Niabella yanshanensis: one gene and its partner. The protein of the gene in region 1 interacts with the protein of each later gene in a pairwise test. Links are inferred from orthologs where the notes say so. Each region holds a gene or a part of one and is shown on either strand. Other genes may lie near its edges.

Region 1 (5,668 bases):
ATTAAGTTTTTTCAGAGCAGGACAGCTGGATACGATGCTGAAATATCATATGGTAGGAGGCGAAGCGCTTACGTCCAGTAGAATTGCACCGTTAACACCGGCTTTTAATATGTACCTCCAAAGTGCTCTCGTTCTGGCGCCGCCTTCCGCCGACCTGCCCCCGGGTTACAGGATGCCCATTTTTATGGGTAAACAGGGAACAGCGGCATTTGTAAATAATATACCCGTAGTTACTCCAGATATCGCTACCGCAAATGGTATTATGCATAAAATGTATGCAGCACTATTACCACCAACGCAGGTGCTTTGGCAAACGATAGCAATGAATAGCGGAGGTAGTTATACTTATTTCAGGGCTGCGATTTTAAGGGCTGATATGGGTGTTGAGCCTGCCAGACAATTTCAAAGTATTCTGGCTATACCTAATGCTAATTTTACGGTTCTGGCTCCTACGAATGCGGCTTTCGAAGAAATACTTGTTAAATTAATCGCACAGGCGCTTATTGATCAAGGCACACAGCCAGCTATTGCATCACTATTTGCACAGGGGCTGGTTACTACCTATGGCGTTACAATAATTTCGAATCCTGCCTCAATCGAAACATACGGAGCGCTATTGGCAGCAGAAATTACGCCACAGTTATTACAGGGAGTGGTGGCCTATCATATTGTAGGAAAGCCTGGAAAGCCTAAAACTGCTACCACTGCCGAGACTCCTACAATCGGGTACCGAAATTTTACGTTTAACTTTCCTGTTGCAGGCGCCAGTCAGCCAACATTGGTCAATGCAGCGCTTGAAACGCATCCTGGTCTTATATTTAAAGGAGTTTTAGGTCCGGCGGGGGTTACTGAAGCTACTGTAAAAGGCGTAGGCAATGCCACTGCTTCCAAGGTTGTTCTGAGTCCGTTGCCAGGCGCTACAAACGATATTAATCATATCAATGGTGTCATTCAGCGCATCGACCAGGTATTGTTAGCTCAGCAATTATAGCAAGGTTCTATATAGGAGATGCCATCCGGAAATCCCGGATGGCATCTCTTTTTGCGTAACTGATTTAATTATTTCGGAAAAGCCGGATCAGCTTTTATAGCCAGGATCTGGGCCGTGTGTCTTTTGGTATGCGCCGTTAAAAACAACAGCAGCTGATACGCGTCTACAGTGCCAACCGGGGTTTGCGCGTAATGATGGCGTAGATCATCACTGGTATTTTGTATGTATTCGCTTAGACCTGAACTTTGCTTTTCAAATGTTTTTAAGGCCTTTTCCGTGTTGCCCAGTTTGCCGATTGGCTTCAGAGGCTCGGGAGCTTTAGCTTTGTGATCACGGCTTTCAATCATCGCTTTAATCTGCTCGTCCGTATTTTTTATTTCAGCGCTTTTTGATGCATCAGCTGGCTCTTTTAACGTAGCCATAGCCCAGTCGAAGATTGATTTTTCGGTAAGTGTAATATGTTCGATACAATTGGCAATGCTCCAGCTCGAATCGTTGGCTTTCCAGTTGCGTTGAGCTTCGCTAAGATCTTTAACGGCAGAAAGTAAAGAAGTTGCTGCCGATTTTCGGTATGAAAGCAAATCCTTTCGGTCTTTATCGGATATAGGGTCTGCAATGGTAAAACTGAAAAGCGTTACGAGTGCAGCGATGAAAAATAACTGTTTCATTTGTGATGGTTTAATGTTGGGAATAATACAAAACGCGTTGTTATACCTTGTAAAGATACATAACAACGCGGCGCAATTGACAGGATTACGATTGATTTACTGTAATTCCTTATTTCTTTTTAGGAGCAGCCTTTTTCTTAGCGGCTGTCTTCTTCTTGGCAGCAGCCCCGCCTGCCGGACGGGCAGGTTTTACCGGTTTATCAAAAGCTTTGGGGTCGTCTGCGAGAATCATTTTTTTAACGTCTTCTAACGGCACACCGGTAAGCTCTTCTGCAGTATACTTTTCTCCATCTTCCTTTCTACCCAGCTTGATCATTTTCTTACCAAAGCGGATAAAAGGTCCCCATCGGCCGTTCTCCAACGCAATTTTTTCTTCGGGCCATTGTTGTATAAAACGGTTGGCTTCCTTTTCTACCTTGGTTTCGATCAGCTCTTTAATGTCCTGTGCAGAAAGATGATCAAAATTGTAACGGCGGGGCACATTAATAAACATGTCGTTCCATTTAATAAATGGCCCAAAACGCCCTTTTCCTTTTGTTACCGGCTTTCCTTCAAATTCTGCAATAGGCGCATCTGCCTGTTGTTTTTCTTTGATGAGGCTAATAGCCCTGTCTAGGTTTACACTAAACGGATCTTCTCCTTTAGGAATAGAGATGAAATCTTCTCCGAGTTTAACATAAGGCCCAAACCTGCCAATATTTACCGAAACTTCTTTTCCTTCATATTCACCCAGTACAGCAGGTAACTTAAAGAGGTCTAACGCTTCATCCAGCGTAATGGTTTCAATGCTCTGTCCTTTCTGCAATGACGCGAAGCGGGGTGTTTCTTCTTCCTCTGCACTTCCTATCTGTACCATAGGGCCAAATCGTCCCATACGGGCAATAACAGGCTTGCCGCTTTGCGGATCAGCACCAAGTTCTCTTTCCCCTTTGATACGTTCTGCAGTTTCGATGGTTTTATCTACGTCCTCCTTGAAAGGACTATAGAAATCATCGATCATTTTGTTCCACTGTAGTTTTCCTTCTGCTACATCATCAAATTCATTCTCAATGCGGGCGGTAAACCCATAATCCATGATATCATCGAAGTATTGCTTTAAAAAGTCCGTCACCACCAACCCAAGGTCAGTGGGGAACAGCTTGGCCTTTTCTGCACCGGTATTCTCGGTCAGCGTTGCTTTTGCTATCTGCTCATTTTTTAGCGTGAGCAACTGGTAATTACGCGCTGTCCCTTCTTTATCTCTTTTTTCTACATATTCTCTTTTGATAATAGTAGAAATAGTCGGCGCATAGGTAGAAGGTCTTCCAATACCCAGCTCCTCCAGTTTTTTTACCAGCGAAGCTTCTGTATATCTCGGAGAAGGACGTGTGAATCTTTCTGTGGCCGTCATTTGTACCAATGGCAGGTTTTGTTTTACCTGCAAAGGCGGTAACATGCCTTCCGCAGATTCATCTTCATTGATGTCTTCCTCATCTCTGTCCTCCCTGTAAACTTTCAGGAACCCTTCAAATTTGATCACTTCGCCTGAAGCAGTCAATTGCTCCTTATTGGTAGAAATATCGATAGATGCGGTCGTTTTCTCCAGCTGGGCATCAGCCATCTGGCTGGCCATGGTTCTTTTCCATATGAGCTCGTACAGCCGTTTCCACTCGGGGTTTTCAACGGTTGTATTGTTCATATAGGTAGGGCGAATGGCTTCGTGCGCTTCCTGTGCACTCTGGTTCTTGTTTTTATAGCGACGAAACTGGTGATAATTTTCACCATACATTCCTTTCACCGTATTCGTGATATCGCCTAATGCCGTGTCACTTAAATTAACACTATCAGTACGCATGTAAGTGATATGTCCGTTCTCATATAACTGTTGGGCCACCAGCATCGTTTTACTAACACTGTAGCCAAGCTTCCGGCTGGCCTCCTGCTGAAGGGTAGATGTAGTAAAAGGTGCTGCAGGTGTGCGTTTGCCGGGTTTTACCTGTATATCGCTCACTGTATAACCGGCGCCAATACAGGACTGTAAAAACTGTTCGGCACTCTGATTATCAGCATACCGTTTCCCTTCAGCCTTGAAATTAATTTGTTTACCTGTGGCGTCTGTAGCCGTGAAAACAGCTTCCAGTTTAAAGCTGCTCTGCGTTTCAAAAGAGTTGATCTCTCTTTCCCTTTCGGCAATCAACCTAACCGCAACACTTTGTACACGTCCCGCACTTAAATTATTTTTTACGCTTATTTTACGCCACAATACCGGACTGAGTTCGAACCCCACGATGCGGTCCAGTACCCGGCGGGCCTGCTGCGCGTTTACCAGGTTCATATCCAGCTTACGCGGTGTTTCAACCGCAGCCCTGATGGCTGGTTTAGTGATCTCGTGAAAAACAATCCTTTTGGTGGTATCAGGATTAAGGCCCAATACTTCGCATAAGTGCCAGCTAATGGCTTCTCCTTCACGGTCCTCATCCGTTGCTAACCACACTTCTTCACTTTTACCTGCCAGCGATTTCAACTCCCTTACTACTTTTTCTTTACCATCGCTAACTACGTAACGGGGCTTAAATTGGTGTTCTATATCTATCCCCATACCTGCTTTCTCCAGATCGCGTATATGCCCAAAGCAACTTTTTACCTGAAAATCTTTACCCAGGAACTTTTCAATTGTTTTGGCCTTTGCAGGGCTCTCCACTATCAGTAAATTCTTAGCCATTTATTAAATTCTCTTAATTATAGTTTTTGGACACAGCCGATCCCATGTCGATCATTTTCCCCCTCAGCCTTGAACCGGCAAGTGCTGCATCCGGGTAAAATAAACGTATTTCAGCCGGATTTTTGGGAACAAGATTAGTACATTTTTTATAAATGCACACTTATTTATAAATATATGCAGGTTTTCGCCCTTTTTTTACAGAAAATTAATAAGGGCTACAACCACCTCTTTGTCCCGGTAAATGCGGCGATGACCAAGGTTAGAAGTGAAGAGGAAATGGAAGTTCGTTGGTTGGGTTTGCTGAATGTCAAAAGCGTCCTGAACAGGAGTAACAGCATCATCTTTATCGTGAATCCAAAGAACAGGTCCTTGAATGCTACCGGCGCACCTGGCGATTGAAAACCATTCAATGTTTTTACCACTAAGCCGCTGAATATTTGCATAAAAGTGTTCCTTTACCAATTTATCCTTAATATGCATTTCTTTAAAAAAGAATTCAATTAACTGCCTGGAGTTAGCAGCGGGGGCGATGAGTACGGTTTTAATATTGGAGTTTTCCGGCAGTTCCGCCAGGTTCATACTTACTGCCAGTCCGCCGAATGAATGACAAAGAAAGGCATCGAAAGGACCAAATTGCTGGTGTAATGAGGCAATAAAGTCTTTATACTCTATAGCATTAAGGCTTTTACCCTCACTTAATCCATGCGCAGGAGCGTCAAAAGCTACAATTTCATACCCCTTTTCAATCAACGGGTCTACAAAATGAAGGAAATTAGCTGCGGCAGATCGGAAACCATGTACAATAAGCAGTTTTTTATCTCCGCCTTTATTCCAGCGATAACCTACTGTATTAATAGTACCGGATTTGAAAGACAATCGTTCGGCATTTTCGAACTGGTTTCCTTTATAAGCCATCCGGAAATAAGGCGTACAAAAAATGCGAAAAGCCTCGTTACCTGCTCTTTTCTTAGAAACAGCAGCCAATAACTGTAATCTTGCGCGGAAGATCTTAATGATAATTCCTTGTACATTCATGCCGCTACGAAGTTAATAGTTAGAGTATCTCGCTGGTGAATTGACGATTTAAAATTGATACGGGTCAAATAAAAGCCTGTTGTTGTTCTTCCGGTCATGATTATTAGTATAAGAGTTGTTGTAAATCACAGGGTTTGCTTTTCTAATTGGTATCTTTATATAATGAATATCATAATTATCGGGTCGGGTAATGTAGCTGCCGTATTGGGAAGAAAATTCGTTGCAGCCGGCCATCATATTGTACAGATATTGAGCCGGAATGCCAGCGCTGCT
Region 2 (5,545 bases), 340 kb from region 1 along the record:
GTTATCGAATACATCTATCAAAATGGGCGTATTTCGATCTACATCGCCTGAGAGGATCCGTTTACTTAACTGGTTTACAATTTCCTTCTGGATCAGCCTTTTTAACGGCCGGGCTCCAAATTGTGGATCAAATCCCTGTTCAGCTAAAAAGTCGAGCGCATAATCACTAAAATGCAATTGTAAGCCGCTGTTTTGCAACACCTGTCTTTTTAAACCCTCTAACTGTATCTTGATAATACCTATAATGTCTTTTTTAAGTAAAGGCTGAAACATAATGATCTCATCTACCCGGTTTAGAAATTCAGGTCTTACGGTTTCCCTCAGCAAACTCATTACCTGCACCTTTGCTTTTTCGGTAACTTCCTCAAGATTTTTCTCTGAAACACCTTCAAAAGCTTCCTGTATCAGATGACTGCCTATATTGCTGGTCATTATAATAATTGTATTCTTAAAGTTCACTACGCGACCCTTATTGTCTGTTAGCCTGCCATCATCCAATACCTGCAACAAAACGTTCCATACATCCGGATGTGCTTTTTCAATCTCATCTAAAAGCACAACACTGTAAGGTTTGCGACGCACGGCTTCAGTAAGTTGTCCACCTTCATCATACCCTACGTAGCCGGGAGGTGCGCCTACCAGTCTGCTTACTGTATGCTTTTCCTGGTATTCGCTCATATCAATACGGGTCATCATGCCCTCATCATCAAACAGGTACTCAGCCAGCGCCTTTGCCAGTTCCGTCTTACCTACACCTGTTGTACCCAGGAAAATAAACGAACCGATCGGTTTTTTAGGATCACTTAGTCCTGCCCTGCTACGCCGGATAGCATCCGCCACAGCCGTAATGGCTTCCTCCTGTCCTACTACTCTCTCATGCAGGTGCGCTTCCAGGTGCAGCAGCTTTTCTTTATCGCTCTGCATCATCTTACTCACAGGTATACCGGTTGATTTGGCTACACTTTCCGCAATATCCTCTGCATCTACCTCTTCTTTCAATAATCGCTTTTCGCTATCTTCCTGTAACTCCTTTGTGAGTTTTGCAATACGCTCCTCCTCCTCTTTTATCTTACCATATCGTATTTCAGCTACTTTGCCGTAATCGCCGTTACGTTCCGCCTGCTCTGCCTCTACTTTTAAGCTCTCAATGCCTGCTTTGGCATTCTGGATCTGCTCAACCAATTCCTTTTCTTCCGACCACTTGGCTTTTAGCGTATCCCGCTCTACAGAAAGATTGGCTATCTCAGTATTTAATTGTTTCAGCTTCTCTTCATCATTCTCTCTTTTAATAGCTTCACGCTCAATTTCCAACTGGCGGATCTGCCGGTCCAGCCGGTCCAGCTCTTCAGGCATCGAATTCATTTCAAGCCGAAGTTTAGCTGCACTCTCATCAATCAGGTCAATGGCTTTATCGGGTAAAAACCGATCGGTAATATACCTGCTGGACAATTCTACCGCAGCTATGATAGCATCGTCTTTGATACGCACATGGTGGTGGGTCTCATATTTATCTTTTAAGCCTCTTAAAATAGAGATAGCATCTTCTACCGAAGGCTCATCTACCATTACCTTTTGGAACCGGCGTTCCAGCGCTTTATCTTTTTCAAAGAATTTCTGGTACTCGTTCAGAGTGGTAGCACCTACCGCACGCAATTCGCCGCGGGCCAGGGCCGGCTTTAGTATGTTAGCCGCATCCATAGCCCCATCGCCACCACCGGCACCTACCAGCGTATGAATCTCGTCTATAAACAATATAATCTCACCGTCACTTCCGCTCACTTCCTTCACCACGCCTTTTAAACGCTCTTCAAATTCTCCTTTATATTTAGCGCCGGCTATCAATAAGCCCATATCCAGCGCATAAATGATCTTCGACTTCAAATTTTCGGGCACATCTCCGTTCACGATACGATGAGCTATACCTTCGGCAATCGCTGTCTTACCCACACCGGGCTCTCCCACCAAAATCGGATTATTCTTGGTTCTTCTGCTCAAAATATGAAGGGTGCGACGAATCTCCTCATCCCTTCCAATTACCGGATCCAACTTGCCTTGCCGCGCTAATTCATTTAAATTCTTGGCGTACTTATTCAACGCATTAAACTCCTGTGACTGTGTTTGAGAAGATACGGTTGACCCCTGCCTTAATTCTTTAATAGCAGTAACCAATCCCTTTGCAGTAAGACCTGCATCTTTCAATAATTTGCCGGTAGCATCATTACCCTCCACAATGGCCAACAATAAATGCTCGGGAGTAATGAACTCGTCATTGAACTGCTTTAAGGCAGCTCCCGCCCTCAATACTACGTTATTGGCATCGCGGCTGATCTGCTGCGCCGGCTCTCCTGATGACTTTGGCAATTTGGATATCAACTCATTGAGTTTGTTATCTACCAGATTGATGGTCACATTATTCTTCTTTAAAAGATAATCTACCGGAGAGTCTTCCTGCTCCAATAAAGCTTTTAAAATATGCTCTGTCTCTATATTGGGGTTCTGAGCATTAAATGCCAGTTGCTGAGCTTGTTGAAAAGCCTCCGCTGCTTTTATTGTAAAATTTCCCAGATTCATAATTAAAGTTTCTTAGTTAAAAGTTCATGCCCTGGTATACGACAGCAACAATCACGCTGAAGTTTAGTATAAACAGGACATACCCTGATTATCAAATCAAAATCCAAGCCGGTATTTAATGTAATGATGTCATATTCAGCTCATTAAATATGACTAAAGTGCAGGAAAACAGTAATTGGTATGCTATTTTAGCAGAATGTAGCGCTACTTCTGTATAGGTTGAATGGCAATATCGCGAATATCTCCCAGCTTCATTAATGTTTCTGCCAGGCGGTATTGAGGAATTGCAATATCCATCACACAAAATAGCTGCAGTTCCTGCTTTATTACTTCACATTCAAATTGTTTGACGGTGGTCATAATATCATTCATTTGGGTATAGTCGAACTGCAGGTGGTAAGAAACCAATACCGGCTTCCTGATCAATGGTGTAACCTGCAACGCCATAGCTGCCGCGGATTTATACGCATTAATCAGGCCGGGCACACCCAATAAGGTTCCGCCAAAATATCGAACTACTACAATAAGTATATCAGTAACGCCGCGACTATCAATCTGGCCCAGGATAGGTCTTCCTGCAGAACCTGAAGGTTCTCCGTCATCGCTTACCCTGTATTGATTATTATCGAGCCCCAAACGATAGGCAAAGCAATAATGGCTTGCTTTGGGGTATTCCTTTTTAATATCCAGTAGCTTTTGTTTGCAGTCGGCGATGGTTTTAACCGGGTAAGCTACCGCAATAAAACGACTTCCCTTGTCTTTAAATTCAGCAGCACCTGTTGTATTGATTGTATTAAAGTAATGCGGTACCTGCATGAACAAATGAGTTATTTTGGTTTTTAAAATATATAATTTCGTCGTTTTGCAATACTGTTGCTTTTAGCTTTACCTGTTCTGAAAGCATGGGTGCAGTCACACCTTTACTTACCAGCAGTTCCTTATTAGTAATTACACGGGCTTCATCCCACATACCGGCTTTTATAAAAGACTGGTGCAGGAAAGCGCCTCCTTCAACTAATACACTTTGTATGTTTAATTGGTGTAACTGGCGCAGACCATCCGGTATCATGCTATTTTTATCCATTTTTAAATAGATAATATTTCCCGCAACCGCATCCTTAATAGTATTCAAAATGATCACAACCGCTGTTGTATTAAAAAGACGAAGACTTACCGGCACCTTTAGATTGGGATCAAATACTATTTTCTTCGGAGCAGGTCCCATCCAGTTGCGGTTGTCCAGCAGCGGATCATCCGCTATGGCAGTATTGGCTCCTACCATAATAGCAGCGTGCTCAGTTCGCCAGCTGTGCACCAGGCGATTGGTATAATCATTACTGATCATCAGCCTGGTTTTACCTTCTTCAGAAATATACCCGTTTGCTGTTTGGGCCCATTTCAAGGTAATATAAGGACGAGTTAACTGGTGAAATGTAAAAAAGGCTTTATTTAAGGCGATGGCCTCTTTTTCCAAAACGCCCACTATTACTTCGATACCTGCAGCTTTGAGTTTCGCGATCCCCTTTCCGTCTACCTTTTCAAAACTATCTCTGCAGCCAATAACTACTTTAGGTATTTGATGCCGGATGATCAGATCGGCGCAGGGCGGCGTTTTACCGAAATGGGCGCAGGGCTCGAGCGAAACATATAAAGTAGATAAAGGAATTTTATCCGGATGATTTTGCAAGGCGTCCTGTATACAATGTACTTCAGCATGCGGGCCGCCGTACTGCTGATGATATCCCTCAGCTATCACTTGTCCTTTATGCACCAGCACTGCACCTACCATCGGGTTAGGCGCCACATGCCCCGCGGCTAATCTTGCCAGTTGCAGACAACGCCGCATATAAACCTCATGTGCCTGTTCGTACATTTTTGCAAATGTAAATGAATTAACATCCATCTTCTTCTATTTGCCGGCAGTTTACCATAAATGCAGTGGCCTTCAGTAAATTTTATAAGTTTGTAATATGTCGCTACAAAAATTAAAAGCAGTTTTTATTGAAAAATTAAAAGGTATTTACCCGGCGGACGAAGCCGGCAACCTGTTTAACCTGGCCATTGAAAACCTGACGGGAATTAATCTCCGGAATAATAGTACGGCAACATTTGCTCCCGACGGATGCTTTATGAAAATGTGGGATGCGATTGAAAAGCGACTACAGCAATCAGAACCGATACAATATATCTTAAATGAAGCCTGGTTCTATGACATTCCATTTTACGTCAATCAATCAGTATTAATTCCCCGCCCCGAAACAGAGGAACTGGTGGATTGGATTATAAAGGATCATAAAGAAAAACATGACCTGTCCATTTTAGACATTGGCACGGGAAGCGGCTGTATTCCTGTTATATTAAAAAGAAAAATACCACAATCCCGGGTAAGCTCCTGCGATATCAGCAACGAAGCCCTGCTGGTGGCTCAGAAAAATGCCCGTAAACATAAAACCGAAATCAATTTTATACAAAGCGATTTTTTAAATAAAAACAACTGGTCCTCCTTCTCAGCAACAGATATTATAGTAAGCAACCCCCCCTATATTCCGCAACAGGAAAAAAGCCTGATGCACGACAATGTTTTAGCCCACGAGCCTCACCTGGCACTTTTTGTAGAAGACAGTAACCCGCTTATTTTTTATGCAGCCATTGCAGAAGCAGGTAAAACATTATTGAAAGATAACGGAACGATTTACGTTGAGATATTTGAAGGACTGGGTAAGGAAACGCAGTTGTTGTTCGAAAACCAGGGTTTTAATCCTGTTTTAAAAAAGGACATGCAGGGCAAAGACCGCTTTGTTAAGGCCCGGAAATAATGAATTTACTGAACTAATCAATTTGATCTACGGTTATAAATACGGGACGTTCTGACACCTCAGCAAATATCTCGCCATTATGAATGGTCAGCAACTGCTGCTCACCCGATGTGCTACCAGCTAACAGTGAAATAACGTGGGCGGTTGATGCCTTAGCT

The links. The genes of interacting proteins can lie anywhere in the genome.
Region 2: the proteins of topA (region 1) and U0035_RS05710 interact in binary tests that used the Escherichia coli proteins (3 or more experiments, as listed by UniProt). The link is inferred for Niabella yanshanensis from one-to-one orthologs.

The regions. Positions count from the first base shown.
Region 1 is NZ_CP139960.1:1,108,355-1,114,022, reverse strand. What follows is about bases 1,565-4,683. They hold topA (type I DNA topoisomerase), read right to left. Parts: upstream 4,361-4,683; coding sequence 1,769-4,360; downstream 1,565-1,768. Other genes in these bases: U0035_RS04135 (alpha/beta hydrolase), read right to left, coding at 4,556-4,683; U0035_RS04145 (DinB family protein), read right to left, coding at 1,565-1,659. Outside these bases: U0035_RS04150 (fasciclin domain-containing protein), read left to right, coding at 1-991; more of U0035_RS04145, read right to left, coding at 1,060-1,564; more of U0035_RS04135, read right to left, coding at 4,684-5,395; U0035_RS04130 (Rossmann-like and DUF2520 domain-containing protein), read left to right, coding at 5,558-5,668. UniProt on the Escherichia coli protein: Releases the supercoiling and torsional tension of DNA, which is introduced during the DNA replication and transcription, by transiently cleaving and rejoining one strand of the DNA duplex.
Region 2 is NZ_CP139960.1:1,452,388-1,457,932, forward strand. What follows is about bases 1,582-4,577. They hold U0035_RS05710 (IMPACT family protein), read right to left. Parts: upstream 3,388-4,577; coding sequence 2,776-3,387; downstream 1,582-2,775. Other genes in these bases: clpB (ATP-dependent chaperone ClpB), read right to left, coding at 1,582-2,571; ribD (bifunctional diaminohydroxyphosphoribosylaminopyrimidine deaminase/5-amino-6-(5-phosphoribosylamino)uracil reductase RibD), read right to left, coding at 3,365-4,474; prmC (peptide chain release factor N(5)-glutamine methyltransferase), read left to right, coding at 4,542-4,577. Also shown: more of clpB, read right to left, coding at 1-1,581; more of prmC, read left to right, coding at 4,578-5,387; U0035_RS05725 (hypothetical protein), read right to left, coding at 5,401-5,545.